2 regions of the Streptomyces sp. NPDC093984 genome follow, and region 1 is predicted to be linked to the other one. Evidence: riboswitches for the same ligand, from Rfam matches in the RefSeq annotation. Region 1 holds a riboswitch; the other holds the start of a gene.

Region 1 (7,584 bases):
TGCGGAAGTCGAAGATCGTGTGCAGGCCCAGTGAGGTGAGGAATGCCGCGTCCCGCTCCGTCGCGTGCGCGAGGTGGCCGCTGCGGAAGAGCACTCCGCGCCGCACCCGCCGCCCGTCCACGGTCGGCAGGCCACCCACGTCGCGGAAGTTGCGTACGCCGGTCAGCTCGGGCTCGGTAGACGGGACCTGCTGCGTCACGAGGGCTCCTCCCATCCGTCCGCCGGCGCTGTTCGCCGGCGGGCCGCGCCTCGACGATACGGCACCGTGTGATCAGGCGATCGTCCCCGGCAGGCGCCCGCGTGACGGACAGGCGTTGCCCCCGAGGCACCTCACACCCGATGATGTTGAGGCCTGATCGCACCTGTTCGAATCTGTGGGGGCATGTGATGCTGGAGATCGCCGCGGACGGCCGCACCTGGCTGCTGTCAGGGCCCACGAGCAGCTACGCCCTGCGGCTCGCCGAGGACGACACGCTGCTGCACCTGCACTGGGGCCCGCGGATCGCCCTCGCCGACGCCGAGGCGCTCGCGGCCCTGCCGGCACCGCCGTACCGGCCCTTCGAGTCCCCGCTCGACGGCCGCGAGGAGTACCCGGTCGAGGGCGGCCCCCGTTTCGTGCGCCCCGCCCTGTCCGTGCGCACCGAGGAGCGCCGCGGCACGGAGTGGGCGTTCGAGGCGTACGAGGCCGACGGCGACGAACTGCGGCTGCGCTTCACCGACGCCGGACTCCTGATCATCCTCCACTACCGGATGCGCGGCGATGTCGTAGAGCGCTGGGTGACCCTCGCCAACGACGGCCCCGCCCCCGCCGAACTCCTCCGCGCCGACTCCGCCACCTGGACCCTGCCCGAGCGCGAGGGCTGGCGCCTCTCCCACCTGCACGGGCGCTGGGCGGCCGAGTCCCGGCTGGTGCGGTCCGACCTCACCCACGGCGAGAAGGTCATCGGCAGCCGCCGCGGCCACACCGGTCACCAGCACCTGCCGTGGGTCGCGCTGGACACGGACGCCACCGAGGAGAGCGGCGAGGTCTACGGCTGCGTGCTCGCCTGGTCGGGCACCTGGCGGATCGCCGTCGCCCAGCTCCCGGACGCCCGGGTGCAGATCACCGGCGGCGCCGGGTACGACGACTCGGGTCTGCTGCTCCTCGCGCCGGGGGAGACGTACACCACCCCCGTCTTCGCGGGACTGTGGAGCGACGGCGGCCACGGCGGCGCGAGCCGTGCCTGGCACGCCTACCAGCGCGCGCACATCGTCCCGGACGCCGACCGGGACCGCCCCGTGCTCTACAACTCCTGGGAGGCCACCGAGTTCGACATCTCCGAGGAGCAGCAGGGGGCGCTGGCGCGGCGGGCGGCGGCCATAGGGGTGGAGCTGTTCGTGGTCGACGACGGCTGGTTCGGCACCCGTACCAGCGACCGCGCCGGGCTCGGCGACTGGCGGCCCAACCCGGACCGCTTCCCCTCCGGCATCAAACCGCTCGCCGACTACGTGCACGCCCTCGGCATGCAGTTCGGCATCTGGGTCGAGCCCGAGATGGTCAACCCGGACAGCGACCTCTACCGCGCCCACCCCGACTGGGTGCAGTACCAGCCGGGGCGGAAGCGGACGGAGTTCCGCAACCAGCTCGTGCTCAACCTCGCCCGCGAGGACGTCCAGGAGTACCTCTGGGAGCAGCTCGACGCCCTGCTCTCCAGCGCCCCGATCGACTATGTGAAGTGGGACTTCAACCGCTGCTTCACCGACGCCGGCTGGCCCGGCGAGCCCTACCCGCAGCGACTGTGGGTCGACCACGTGCGCGCCTTCTACGCCCTGCTGGACCGGCTGCGGGCCGCGCACCCCCATGTCGCCTTCGAGTCCTGCTCGGGCGGCGGCGGACGTGTCGACCTGGGCGTCATGAGCCGTACGGACCAGGTGTGGACCTCCGACAACACCGACCCGCTCGACCGACTCGCCATCCAGCACGGCTTCAGCCAGATCCATCCGGCCCGGGTGATGGCCGCCTGGGTCACCGACAGTCCGAACGCGATGCTCAACGGGCGGGTGAGCGCGCTGCGCTTCCGGTTCGTCAGCGCCATGGCCGGGGTGCTCGGTGTCGGCGGCGACCTCGCGCAGTGGACCGAGGAGGAGCTGGCCGAAGCGCGGGACTGGGTCGGCCTCTACAAGGAGATCCGGCCCGTGGTCCAGCGCGGTGACCTGTACCGGCTGCGGCCGCCGGCGGGCGGGTTGAGCGCGGTGCAGTACGTCCTCGGCGACGAGAGCGTCGTCCTCGCCTGGCTCCAGGCACAGCACTACGGCGAGCCGGTCGCCCCGCTGCGGCTGCGCGGCCTGGACCCGGCGGCGACGTACGAATGCCGGGAAACCGGCGAACTGCACCGGGGCGCGGTCCTTCTGCATCATGGGCTGCGGCCCGCGCTGCGCGGTGACTTCGATGCGACGGTCATCCGGCTGCGCCGGATCTGAATCTGCGTCTGAATTTGAAATCGTCGTGCCCGGATTGACTGATTCCTTGTAACTCGGCCTGGATGAAGGGCTTCTGAAGAGCCGGCACGTGAGCAGTGTCATAGGCGTGACGCTCCGCTGTTGCCATGTGCATGTAATTCGGTGATTGTCCAGGGAAATGGTGAAGCCCCGAGCCGCCGGATCGACGGAGCGTCACCGGGGGCTTGCGGTGAGGAGCATGAGAAAGGTGCGCGCCGGGAGGCGAACAGTTGTCGCTGCGCGTCCTGTTCGCTTACGTTCCCCATCCATCCGGACGGAACGCCGAATCCTGCCGCCGCCCGGAGCCCGCACACACACCCATGCCCGGCAGGAGCGGGGGACCCACAGGAACCATGCCTGTTCCGGTCTCCGGAACGGCTAGGGGTAAAGCCGTGCGTGAGCACGGCCGGACATCTCCAGTCCGCACCCGACAGCTCACCTCGCAGGCGCCGGAGAGGAATTCACCATGCCCGCGAAGGGTAAGCACCGCCGTCCCAAGCCCCGGCGTTTCACCCGTTCCCTCGCCGTCGCCGGAACCGGCGGCGCCGCGCTCGCGCTGCCCCTGGTCGGGGCGGCCGAAGCCCATGCCGCCACCCCGGCCTCGTCCGTTGCCGAGAAGGCCGCCACCGCCTCCCAGGAGACCGCCACCGCTTCCCAGGGGATTGCCACCGCTGCCGAGAAGGCCGCCACCGCGGTTCCCGTCACCGTGAAGCAGGGTGCGGACCGGGCGACCGGCAGCAGGACCTACACGGTCGAGGCCGGCGACTGGCTGGAGAAGATCGCCCGCGAACAGCACGTCGACGGCGGTTGGCACAGGCTCTACGAGGACAACCGCTCGGCCGTCGGCTCCGACCCGTCGCTCATCCACCCGGGGCTGAAGCTGACGTTGGACGGCGCCCGGGCCGCGACGAGGACGACCACCCCGCCGGCCGCAAAGTCCAAGCCGTCCAGGGCCGTCACGAGGAAGGCCGCCAGGACCGCCACGGTCTCCGCCGGTTTCACCCTGCCCGTCACGGGTGCCGTCCTCGGCACCGGTTACCACGTCGCGGGCGGCATGTGGTCCAGCGGCCACCACACCGGAGTGGACTTCGTCGTCCCGACCGGCACCAGCGTGCAGGCCGTCGCCGCGGGCACCGTGGTCGCCGCCGGCTGGGGCGGCGCGTACGGCAACCAGGTCGTCATCAGGCTCGCCGACGGCCGCTACGCCCAGTACGCCCACCTGTCCCACATCTCCGTCGCCGCCGGCCAGACCGTCGCCGAGGGGCAGCAGGTCGGCCGGTCCGGCGCGACCGGCAATGTCACCGGACCGCATCTGCACTTCGAGATCCGCACGACCCCCGACTACGGGTCGGACGTCGACCCGGTGGCCTACCTGCGCTCCCACGGCGTGACCGTCGGCTGACGCCACCCGCCGCGATTTTCCGCGAGGCCGGGCCCCGTTGGGGGTCCGGCCTCCGGCGTTCACGCGGTCTCGACAGGAGTGCGACCACGGCCCACAGTGATCGGGAGCAAGCGCTTTCTGAATGTGCCGCCGCGCCCACCCAAGGAGTCGTACCGCATGACGACCACTCGCAGAGCCTTCGGAGCACTCGCCTCCGGTGCCGCCCTGGCCGCGCTCGCACCGGCCGCGACCGCGAACGCCGCGCCCCGCCACCGCCGGGGGCGACTCCTCGCGTACGACGACTTCCGGCACGGACTCGGACAGTGGGCCGTGGAACTGCAGGACGGCGGCACGGTCACGGCCGACCGCGGGGTGCTCGACATCGACGTACCGAGCGGCGCCACGGTCTGGTTCCGGCAGCGGCTCCAGGGGCCGTACGTCCTCGGGTACACGGCGACCGCGGTCTCGGCCGGCGGCGCGAACGACCGTGTCTCCGACCTCAACAACTTCTGGAACGCCGTCGACGTCCGCTCCCCGGACGACCTGTTCGCCACCCCGCGGGGCGGCGCCCTGGCCGAGTACGACTACCTGAAGACGTACTACGTGGGCTACGGCGCCAACTCCAACACCACGACACGAATGCGCCGCTACGTGGGCGAGCCGGGCGTCCGCCCGCTGGTCCACGACTACACGCAGCCGCTGCTCGTCGCGGGCGAGCCGAACCACGTCCGGATCGTGTCCGACGGCAGCCGGGTCCAGTGGTGGAACAACGGCCGCCTCGTCTTCGACTACGTGGACTCCGAGCCGTACACAAGCGGGCACTTCGCGTTCCGGACGGTCTGGAGCCACTTCCGGATCACCGGGTTCAGCGTCCGGCGGCTCGCCCAACACCCCCGATCAGAGGCCTATTCCTGATCGGCGCAGATGCGGCGAGTGGTTTATCTCACCATCCGTCAACCTTTTCCTACGGTCGCGTAGCTCACATCACAAGGTGAATCATGGACCGATGTGGCAGACGATTCGAAGAATGACAACAGATCAGTGATCGGGTCGTACGTGGCGGTGGGGGACAGCTTCACCGAGGGTGTCGGCGACCCGGGGCCCGACGGGCAGTTCGTCGGCTGGGCCGACCGGTTCGCGGTCCTCCTCGCCGACCGGCGGCCCGAGGGCGACTTCCGGTACACGAACCTCGCCGTGCGCGGCAAACTGCTCGACCAGATCGTCGAGGACCAGGTCCCGAAGGCCGTCGAACTGGCTCCGGACCTGGTCTCGTTCTGCGCGGGCGGCAACGACATCATCCGGCCGGGCACCGACCCCGACGACGTCGCCGAGCGGTTCGAGCGGGCCGTCGCGGTCCTGACGTCCGCCGTCGGCACGGTGATGGTGACCACCGGGTTCGACACACGGGACGTGCCGGTGCTCAAGCATCTGCGCGGAAAGATCGCCACCTACAACGGCCATGTGCGGGCGATCGCGGACCGGTACGGCTGCCCGGTCCTCGACCTGTGGTCGCTCAAGTCCGTGCAGGACCGGCGCGCCTGGGACGACGACCGTCTCCACCTCTCGCCCGAGGGCCACACCCGCGTCGCCCTGCGGGCGGGCCAGGTTCTCGGCATGGAGGTACCGGCCGATCCGGACCAGCCGTGGCCGCCCCTGCCGCCGCGCGGCACGTTCGAGGTACGGCGCGACGACATCCACTGGGCGCGCGAGTACCTGGTGCCGTGGATCGGACGGCGGCTGCGCGGAGAGTCGTCGGGGGACCGGGTGGTGGCCAAGGGGACGCTGTCGCCGGACGACATCAGGGTGCGGATCGCGCAGGCGGTGTGAGGCCCGGGCCTCCACTCCTCGACCGCCGGAGGGGCTGATGTGCCCGAACCGGCTGCACCGGACGGCATCATTCAGCTGGTCTGCGAGTCCCCCTGCTCGAAGAGCTCGGGGGAGGGGGGAGGCCGTTCAGGCCGAAGCGTGGATCCGGGGGCGGAGCCCGGGGCCGGTGGCTGGGGGCGGCAGCCCTCAGCCACCCGGACCGCGCCCTGCCGCCGATGGCCCAGACCGGGGCGTCCACGCGGTCGGAGCCCGTGCCGACGATCTCGGCGGCGACTGCGGAGCTGTCCGTCGACGACGTCGAGGCGCCCGCCGCCGCGGTTCACGGGCGAGGACCCGGGGCTCGCCCAGGAGCCGAGCGCGGCGGACCCGCAGGGCCGGGGCCGCTCGTCCGGCCCGTCGGACACCCGCCTACCGAAGCCTCAAAGGAGTCACCCGCTTCCTCTGGAAGGCCGGCACGGCGGTCGCCGAAGCCGGCCGGAACCCCATGCTCTGGGAGTGACCGCTACCGCGCGGAGGTCGTCCGCCGTTCCCCCACGGGCGGCAGGTCACAGGAGTCCTTGAAGCCCTGGCTCGTCAGTCCGAGCGCGGCGTTGATGCGCGAGCGCAGGTTCTCCACCGCGACCATCGCCGTCAGCTCAACGAACGCGGGCTCGCCCAGCCGGCTCAGGAGCCGGGCCGCGAGGGCGTCGTCGACGGCGGGCGGGGTGGCCGTCATCGCCTCGGCGTATTCCATGACGTCGCGCTCCAGTTCCGTGTACACGTCGCTGTCGCGCCAGCGCGGCACGTCGACCAGCTTCTCGCGGGCCATGCCGCGCTCCCGGCTCACCCAGTACCCGAAGTCCATGCACCAGGCGCAGCCGATCGCCGCGGCCGACGCCATCTCGGCCAGCGCCTTCAGGTCCGGGTCCAGCTTGTTCCACTTCGCCACCGACTGTTCGAACCGCAGATCGCTCCACAGCACGCGAGGCTGGTGGGCGAGCGCCTTGCCGGGGTCGAGGACCTTTCCGTACGTCCGCTTCGAATACCACTCCATGACGCGGAAGAAGAGCGTGCGGCGCGGGGTTAGGGAGATACGGGCCATGGGGCACCTCCAGTGCGTCGTTCCCGGGCGCTCCGTGCCGAGCGCCCACACGGGTACGACGGACCGGCGCGCACGGATGTGACATCCGGCCCGCGCGGACGTGAAATCCGGCCGGCGCGGCGAGCCGCGACCGGGACGGACGCCGCCGTGTGACGTTGGCCGACCCGGCACTGTCGTACGGGCCGACCATAATGAGGACCTCACCCACTCCACTGGAGGTGCCGTGACCGGTTTCGGTCCCTTGAGCTCCGGGCTCCGCGCGCTGCGACCCACCGCCTTCGGCGTGGATCCCAGCGGGGAGCGCCTGGCGCGCATCCGCAGATCACCGCACTTCGCGGACGGCGCCTTCGTGAACCCGGAGGGCACCCGGACCCGCCCCTCCGGTGGTTCCGCGCTGGAGCTGGCGAAGATGTACTTCCGCAAGGAGGAGCGCGCCCGCCGCGCCCCGGCCGGCCCGATCCCCGTGCACCCGACGACCTACGCCGACCTGGCCAGGCCCCCGGCGAGCGGACTGCGGCTGACCTGGATGGGTCACTCCAGCGTGCTCGCGGAGATCGACGGGCACCGGGTGCTGTTCGACCCGGTGTGGGGGCAGCGCTGTTCGCCGTTCGACTTCGCCGGACCCAAGAGGCTGCACCCGGTGCCGCTGCCGCTGGCCGCGCTCGGCCCCGTCGATGTCGTCGTGATCTCCCACGACCACTACGACCACCTCGACCTGCCCACCATCAAGGCCCTGGCCGGCACGGACACCGTGTTCGCGATACCGCTCGGCGTCGGCGCCCACCTGGAGCACTGGGGTGTGTCCGCGGACCGGCTG
Region 2 (7,584 bases), on a different contig from region 1:
CTCGGACGGCGATCCGGACGGCACCCCGCCCTTGCTGCCGGTGTCGAACACGTAGATGGCGTTCCAGCCCTCGCCGAGGGTCTTCGACGCGCCGCCCCAGGGCGTTGTGCCCGTGTCCTCACGCTGTGCCTCGCGCCCGGCCTTCCCGACCTCGCCTGCCTTCCCGGCCTCTCCGGCCTCGCCCGCCTTCCCGGCCTTCAGGTCGTCACCCTGGGTGACCTTCGTGCCCCTGGGCGGCGTGAAGTCGAACGTCGACGCGGCCGGCTTGGCGAAGGAGACCTGGGTGAAGCCCACGTCCAGCACCGCCGCGCCGCCCTTCGCCGGGGTCAGCGTGAACTTCAGCGGCAGCCCGGTCTTCGCGTCCACCGCGATGCTGATCGCGCCGACCGTCGTGCCCGACTGCTTCGGCCGGACGAGCAGCTTGTAGGCGTCCCGGCCCGCGACCTGGGCTGTGCCGTCTACCGTCACGGAGGTCGTCTTGTCGGCCGCCTTCAGTGCATGATCGGCGAAGTCCCTGGGCGTGGCGGGCACGTCCTTCGGCGCTGCCTCGCCGCTCTTGTGCTCGCCCGCGCCGGTCGCGTGGTACGCCTGGTTGGATGCGCTGTCGTACGCCCACACCTGGTCGCCGTTGCGGATGACGCTGTACTCGGCGGCCTTCTCGATCAGCGAGAGCTTCTGCTTGTCCTGGCCGTCGGCGGCGACCCGCACGGTGTGGGTGCCGGAGGCCAGCTCCAGCAGCTTGGAGCTAGGGTCGGCGGCCGAGTCGCCCTTGCCCTGCCCGCCCCCCTGGGAGAGCGCGCCCGAGGCCAGGCTGTCCTCGAGGCCGCCCAGGTTGGGCAGGCCCAGGTCCGTGCTGATCGTCACCGTGCCGGACATCTGCTGGACGTCCGACTTGGCGATCTTCTCGATGAGCTGCTGCGCGCTGATCTTCGGCAGGTCGGGATCCCCGGAACCGGCGAACGCCGGGACGAGCCCGATCGTCGCCGCCGCCACGCCCACGACCGTGACCGGGACGACGTACCGCGCGGCCCTGCGCCGCCCGTCGCGTACGTCCTCGACCTCCCCGGCGGGTGTGCTGTCGTCGGATTCGTACGGTGCCATGTGTGCCTTACCTCCGTAGTCGGCGGCGGCCTGCTGTCCGTGCACTCGTCCACCCCTGCGCCGCCATTCTCCCCCGGACTCCTGTGAGGTGGTCCTCTCCATATGACCAAATCACCGGGAGGGAAGCGTCAGACCGCGGGGCCAACTCCGCGTACTTCTGGGGTATGACATGACGGGCGGGACACGGCGCCCCACCCGTAGGGGTCGGCAGGGCGCGCCGAAGGACGTGTGACGTGGCACACGCCGGGCGCGGGGCTCAGGGGGACGCCTGGCGCGTCACCCCGCCCGGTGCACCACCGCGTCGCACATGTCCGTCAGGGCCGCCTTCGCGCCGCAGTCCGGCAGCGGGGCCAGAGCCGAACGGGCGTCCTCCGCGTAGCGGACCGCGTCGCGTCGGGCCTGCTCGAGGGCCGGGTGGACCCGGAGGCGGGCGAGGGCGTCGGCGTGGCGGGCGTCGTCCGTGAGGTCGGATTCCAGCAGCTCGCACAGGGCGACGTCCTCCGGCAGCCCGTGCCGCTGGGCCCGCTCGCGCAGGCGCAGGACCGGGAGGGTCGCGATGCCCTCGCGCAGGTCCGTCCCCGGTGTCTTGCCGGACTCGTGGGAGTCGGAGGCGATGTCCAGGACGTCGTCGGCCAGCTGGAACGCCACGCCGAGACGCTCGCCGTACTGCGTCAGCACGTCCACGACCGTCTCGTCGGCGCCCGACATCATCGCGCCGAAGCGGCACGCCACCGCCACCAGGGAGCCCGTCTTGCCGGCGAGGACGTCGAGGTAGTGCTCCACCGGGTCACGGCCGTCCCGCGGGCCCGCCGTCTCCAGGATCTGGCCGGTGACGAGCCGCTCGAACGCCTCCGCCTGGATGCGGACCGCCTCCGGGCCGAGGTCGGCCAGGATGTGGGACGCGCGGGCGAACAGGAAGTCGCCGGTGAGGACCGCCACCGAGTTGCCCCAGCGGCTGTTCGCGCTGGCCACCCCGCGCCGCACATCGGCCTCGTCCATCACGTCGTCGTGGTACAGCGTGGCGAGGTGGGTGAGCTCCACGACCACGGCCGAGGGGACGACCCCCGGCGCGTACGGGTCACCGAACTGCGCCGCGAGCATGACGAGCAGCGGCCGGAACCGCTTCCCGCCCGCGCGTACGAGATGCTGCGCGGCCTCGGTGATGAAGGGCACCTCGCTCTTCGTGGCGTCGAGCAGCCCTTCCTCGACAGCGGCCAATCCGGCCTGGACATCGGCTTCCAGAGCCTGGTCCCGCACGCTCAGCCCGAACGGCCCGACGACGGTCACGTGAGGTCTCCTGTCTGCTGACGTCTGCTGACGATCACACGGTCGGTATCGAGGTCGGTCACTTGATCGATGGCGTCGCCTGGACGACTCGGCTCACCGAGTTTGTCGATCTGTCGCCGCCATCACTCAAGTCAGCGTATCCGGTCGGGTTTCGATCACCACGAGTGCCCGCTGTTCCAGGCCGGGCCGTATCGGATCACGAGAGGCATGTTCTTGATCAGGTGATACGAGCGGGTTTGGAGCGACATAGCGGAAAGCTGCCCCTCCCGGTGGCCGGCGACGCGCACCGGTCCCCTGAAACGCCCCCTCGCATCCCGCCTCCGGAGCAGCCCGGCACCCCCAAGGCCTCCGCAGGGTCACGCGGCCCCCGGCCGCCCCGCCCGGCACCATCACCCGGCCGGGCGCACACCCGGTCCTGACGGGGGCGCGCGGAACCCGAGGCACGCGCGCGTACAGATCCGCAGGGCGTGACGAGATGGCATGACGAGTGACGTCGGTCACGCCTTCGGATCCGGAGATGGAGAGTTCCCGTAGACCCGAACGATGTCCGAATTGCCGCAATTCGCCCCCATAAATACCGCCATCGAAGACGGACGCCGAACCTTTTGTCCGAATTGCCGCCCCAGGGCCCTGAATTACGGGTGGCGATCAAGGAAAGCGCGAGTGAGTTAGCTCACGCCGCCGGAAGGCGGTGCGGAGCATGCGGAATCTCAACTTCCCCTTTGCTTATGCCAAGTTGAACTCTGTTCAACAAAATGGATCACATCCCTTATTCCCGCATTTCATGGTCATTTACCTCGCAGTGTGACTTCCAGGCTTGTTCCCGACATGTGCTCTCGCATACCTTCCCAATCGATCCGAGCGGAACGCCGAATCCTGCCGCCGCCCGCGATCCATTGACCACCACGGCAGGAGCGGGGGACCCAGGTAAGTCGCCGGACCGGACACAGCGCCGGAACGGCTTGGGGTGAAGCCGATGCCTCGACACCGAGGACACGGCCGGGCACCTCCCAGCCCGAACCCGACAGCTCACCTCGCAGGCGCCGGAGAGGACTACGACATGCCCGCTTTCGCCCTGCCCGCACGCCGTCGGGACCGCCGCTCCAAGGCCGCGCGCCTCACCCGTGCCCTCGCTGTCGCGGGGACGGGTGCCGCCGTTCTGGCCCTTCCGGTCCTGGGAGCGACCAGCGCTTCCGCCGCGACCCCCACCTCCGCGACGACCACGACCGCCGCCGCCAAGACCGTGACGACGCGCGCCGGAAACCTCGACAGCTGGATCCGTCAGTCGCTGGTCGTCATGCGGCAGCACAGGATCCCCGGCTCCTACTACGGCATCTACCGCAACGTGATGCGCGAGTCGTCGGGCAACCCGTCCGCCATCAACCTCTGGGACTCCAACGCCCGGATGGGCATCCCGTCCAAGGGCCTCCTCCAGGTCATCGACCCGACCTTCCGCGCGTACCACGTGCCGGGCACGTCCTGGAACATCTACGACCCGGTGGCGAACATCACGGCCGCGTGCAACTACGCCGCCCACCGGTACGGCTCCATCGACAACGTCCACGGCGCGTACTGACGCTGTGCGCCGCGCGTACCGGGGCTGAGGCTGAAGCCGAGGTCTAGCGGCCCCTGAAGAGTCGTTCGAGGACGACGGCGATGCCGTCGTCCTCGTTCGATTTCGTGATCTCGTCGGCGACCGCCTTGAGTTCGGGGTGTGCGTTCGCCATGGCGACGCCGTGCGCGGCCCAGTCGAACATCGGGATGTCGTTCGGCATGTCACCGAACGCGATGGTCCGGGACGGCCCGAGGCCCAGATACTCGGCGGCGAGCGCGAGCCCCGTCGCCTTGGTGATGCCGCACGGCTGGAGTTCGACCGTGCCGGGCCCGGACATGGTGACCGTCGCCAGCGAACCGACCGCGCTGCGCGCCGCCGTCGCCAACTCGTCGTCGGTCAGGGTGTGATGGCGCAGCAGCACCTTGCTGATGGGCGCGCACCACAGGTCGTCGCGCCGCTGGACCCGCACCGCGGGCAGCGTGGGGTGCGGCATCCGGTAGCCGGGTTCGATGAGCGTGAGCCCGTCCACGCCGTCCTGGTCGACGGCCGCGTACACCTGCCCCACCTCGGCCTCGATCTTGCCGAGCGCGGTCTCGGCCAACTCCCGGTCCAGGGTGACGGAGAACAGCAGCCGGTCCGCGCCGGCGTCGTACACCTGCGCGCCCTGTCCGCACACCGCGAGCCCCCTGCCGCCCAGGTCGTCGAGCAGCGGCCGCACCCTGGGGGCCGGACGCCCCGTCACCACGAGGTGCTGCACGCCGGCCGCGGCGGCCCGCGCCAGCGCGTCCCTGGACCGGTCGGAGAGCGTGTCGTCACCGCGCAGCAGCGTCCCGTCCAGGTCAGTGGCGATGAGTGAATATGCGAGGGGTGCGGCCATGATCAGAGAATACGGATGGAACACCCCCGCCATTCACCGCGAACCAACTGACGTCCGGCCACCAGTCGTGAACCGGCCGACCCACGGCTGACCCACGACTGACCCACGGCCGGCCTCCGGGCCCCCTGCCGATAACCGGCCGACCTCCGGGCGTCTGTCGACCGCCGGCCGATCTCCGGCCCTCCTGCCGAGAACCGGTCGGCATCCGACTCCACAACCGTGACCCTTCCGAGGGGAAGGGCCACGGGGTGCTCCGGTGGCCGGCCGGTGTCAGCCGTGAGCCGTCGCCAGGTGCTTCGCCAGGCGCGGCGACGCGAACTCCGTGCCGCAGACGAATCGCATCACCGGCCCGTACGAGGCCGCCGCCGGCAGGCCCGTGAAGTACAGGCCCGGGACCGAGGACACATAGCCCGCGCCGAGCTTCGGGGCGCCCCGGCTCACCGCCAGCCGTGTGCGCAGTTCGTGGCCCAGGAAGTCCATCGCGGAGATGTCCACGCGGTAGCCGGTCGCGGCGATGACGTGGTCCGCGGTCATCTTCTCCGTGCGGCCCGTGTGGGTCCGGACCGTCAGGGCCGGGCTGCCGTCCGCCACGGACGCACGGATGATCCCTTCGACCTCACGCACCTGCACGTTCTCCTGGAAGCGGTCGCGCAGCCACCACGCGCCGAGCGGGCCGAGGACGCGACGCACCAGGTAGTGGCGGGTCTGGGTGGGCAGGAAGCGGTACGGGTGGGGGTAGTAGCTGAGCGCCCACAGGGACCAGGCACGGCCGAAGGGCGACTCGGGGCGCAGCTTCGGCTGGTCCCACGGGGGAGCGCCGAAGGCGACCTTGCCGCTCCCGCGCGCCACCACGCGCACCCGTGCGCCCGCCTCGGCCGCCAGCGCCGCCGTCTCCAGCGCGGACTGGCCGGCGCCGACGACCAGCAGCTCCTTGCCGGAGAACCTGCTGAGGTCATGGTGCTGGGAGCTGTGCGAGACCGGGCCGGTGGGCGTGGGGCCGTCGGCTGCCGCGGCGGCCAGCTCCGGCGGGAGGTGGGCGAGGCCCGACAGGCCGGTCGCCACCACGACCGCCCGAGCGGTGAACAACTCGCCCGAGTCCAGCTTGAGATCGAAGCCACCGCCCTTGCGGCGGTCCACGGAGACCACCCGGACCCGCTCCAGTTCGGGCACCAGCTTCTGCTGGAACCACTCCCCGTACGCGATGAACGTCTCGACCGGGATGATGTCCTCGTCCGTCACCAGCCGGCGGACGCCCGCCGCGTCGCAGTAGTCGGCCAGGGTGTGGCCGCGCTGGGGCGCGTCGATGCTCGAGGCGACCGGGGTGGACTTCAGGAGCATGCCCGCGGGCATGTTGTCGCGCCAGCTGACCATGGGTTCGCCGAAGACGCGGACCGGGATGCCGCGCCCCCGCAGATGGGCGGCGGTGGACAGGCCGAACGGCCCGGCGCCGATGACTGCTACCGGTTGAATCACGAAGTCCCTCCCCAGGACGCTACGTGCCTACTTCGTGGTGGAGCGTGTACGCGTGCGGCGTACCGGTCGTACGCCTCCACGTACCGGCCGTACGCCTACGACGTACGGGTCGTGCCGCCGCGGCGGTTGGTCCGCCACAGCTGATACAGGTGCTTCGCGCCCGGCCGCACGAAGCGCGCGAGCATCGTGACGAACGGCAGCGGGTCGTCCCCCGCGAACCAGGCCAGTTCCGTGCCGCTCGCACGGGCCGGTGCGTGCGGTGTCGTGTAGCCGCTGCGGCGGTAGGCGAGCAGGGCGGGCAGGTCGATGTTCTCCACGATGTACCGGTGGCCGGCGCGCTGTTCCCCCTCCGGTACGGCGCGGCCGGTCAGGTCCAGGTGCATGGCGCGGACGACGTCCACGCCCGACTCGCTCTCGAAGAGCCGGAACTGGGCGCCCATGCGCGGGTTGAAGTCGAGCAGTTTGTACTGTCCGTCGCGCCGGTCGAAGCGCAGGTCGAGGTCGATGACGCCGGTGAAGCCGATCTGTTTGATGAAGCGTGCGGCGAGATCGGCGAGTTCCGGGTTGTCGACGACGTACGCGTTCGCCGTCATGCCCGCGTGGGGCGGCCAGGAGCGCACCTTGACGCCGGTGAACAGGGCGAGCGGGGTGGCGTCCTGGTCGCAGTAGGCGTGCACGATCCAGTCCTCGGCCTGCTCCCGGGGCAGGTACTCCTGGAGGATCACGCCCGGCTTCTCGCCCCACTCGCGGGCGAGCCTGAGCAGCCCCTCACGGGTGGCGATCTTCGTCGTGCCGCCCACCGCGGGCCGTTCGCGGCGCACGAACGCCTCGCGGTTCTTCGCCACGAGCGGGAAGCGGGCCCTGTCGGCGAAGCGCAGGATGTCGTCGTACGACTGCGGGAAGGCGGCCTGCGGGCTCGGGATGCCGTGTTCCACGCACAGTTCGTGCAGTCCCTGCTTGCTGGCGAGGCGGCGCGGGAGCCCCGCGTCCACCTTCGGGAACAGGAAGGGTCCGGTCAGGGCGTCCTGGTGCTCGGCGATCAGGACCGCTGCCTCCTCGTCGGTGGGGACGAGGACCGTCGGCCGGCCGATACGGCGCCCGATGCGCAGCAGGCCCTCCACGAGCCGCTCCGGCTTCTCGGTCCCGGTGGTCGGCCACACGAAGGCGCGCCGCAGATAGCGGGAGGCCGCGGCCGGTGTGTAGCGGTCCTCCGTGATCGCATACATCGGTATGCCGAGCCGGCCGAGGCTGCGGATCGCGCCGACCCCGCCGTGGTGCAGCGGGTAGTCGC

What was found. Region 1 has a riboswitch for cyclic di-AMP ahead of ACIRC0_RS03060 (peptidoglycan DD-metalloendopeptidase family protein). Riboswitches for the same ligand answer to the same signal wherever they lie in the genome.
Region 2: another riboswitch for cyclic di-AMP. It lies ahead of ACIRC0_RS08385 (transglycosylase SLT domain-containing protein); the one in region 1 lies ahead of ACIRC0_RS03060 (peptidoglycan DD-metalloendopeptidase family protein).

What each region holds. Positions count from the first base shown of each region.
Region 1 covers NZ_JBIWIM010000001.1:643,659-651,242, reverse strand. The annotation lists gene ACIRC0_RS03070 (tyrosine-protein phosphatase) at 1-199, opposite strand, end outside; gene ACIRC0_RS03065 (alpha-galactosidase) at 388-2,460, shown strand; cyclic di-AMP (ydaO/yuaA leader) riboswitch at 2,784-2,940, shown strand; gene ACIRC0_RS03060 (peptidoglycan DD-metalloendopeptidase family protein) at 2,945-3,880, shown strand; gene ACIRC0_RS03055 (DUF6250 domain-containing protein) at 4,037-4,774, shown strand; gene ACIRC0_RS03050 (SGNH/GDSL hydrolase family protein) at 4,901-5,686, shown strand; gene ACIRC0_RS03045 (carboxymuconolactone decarboxylase family protein) at 6,189-6,767, opposite strand; gene ACIRC0_RS03040 (MBL fold metallo-hydrolase) at 6,991-7,584, shown strand, end outside.
Region 2 covers NZ_JBIWIM010000002.1:125,905-133,488, reverse strand. The annotation lists gene ACIRC0_RS08395 (outer membrane lipoprotein carrier protein LolA) at 1-1,101, opposite strand, end outside; gene ACIRC0_RS08390 (polyprenyl synthetase family protein) at 1,378-2,388, opposite strand; cyclic di-AMP (ydaO/yuaA leader) riboswitch at 3,280-3,444, shown strand; gene ACIRC0_RS08385 (transglycosylase SLT domain-containing protein) at 3,449-3,964, shown strand; gene ACIRC0_RS08380 (HAD family hydrolase) at 4,008-4,820, opposite strand; gene ACIRC0_RS08375 (FAD-dependent oxidoreductase) at 5,091-6,293, opposite strand; gene ACIRC0_RS08370 (ATP-grasp domain-containing protein) at 6,389-7,584, opposite strand, start outside.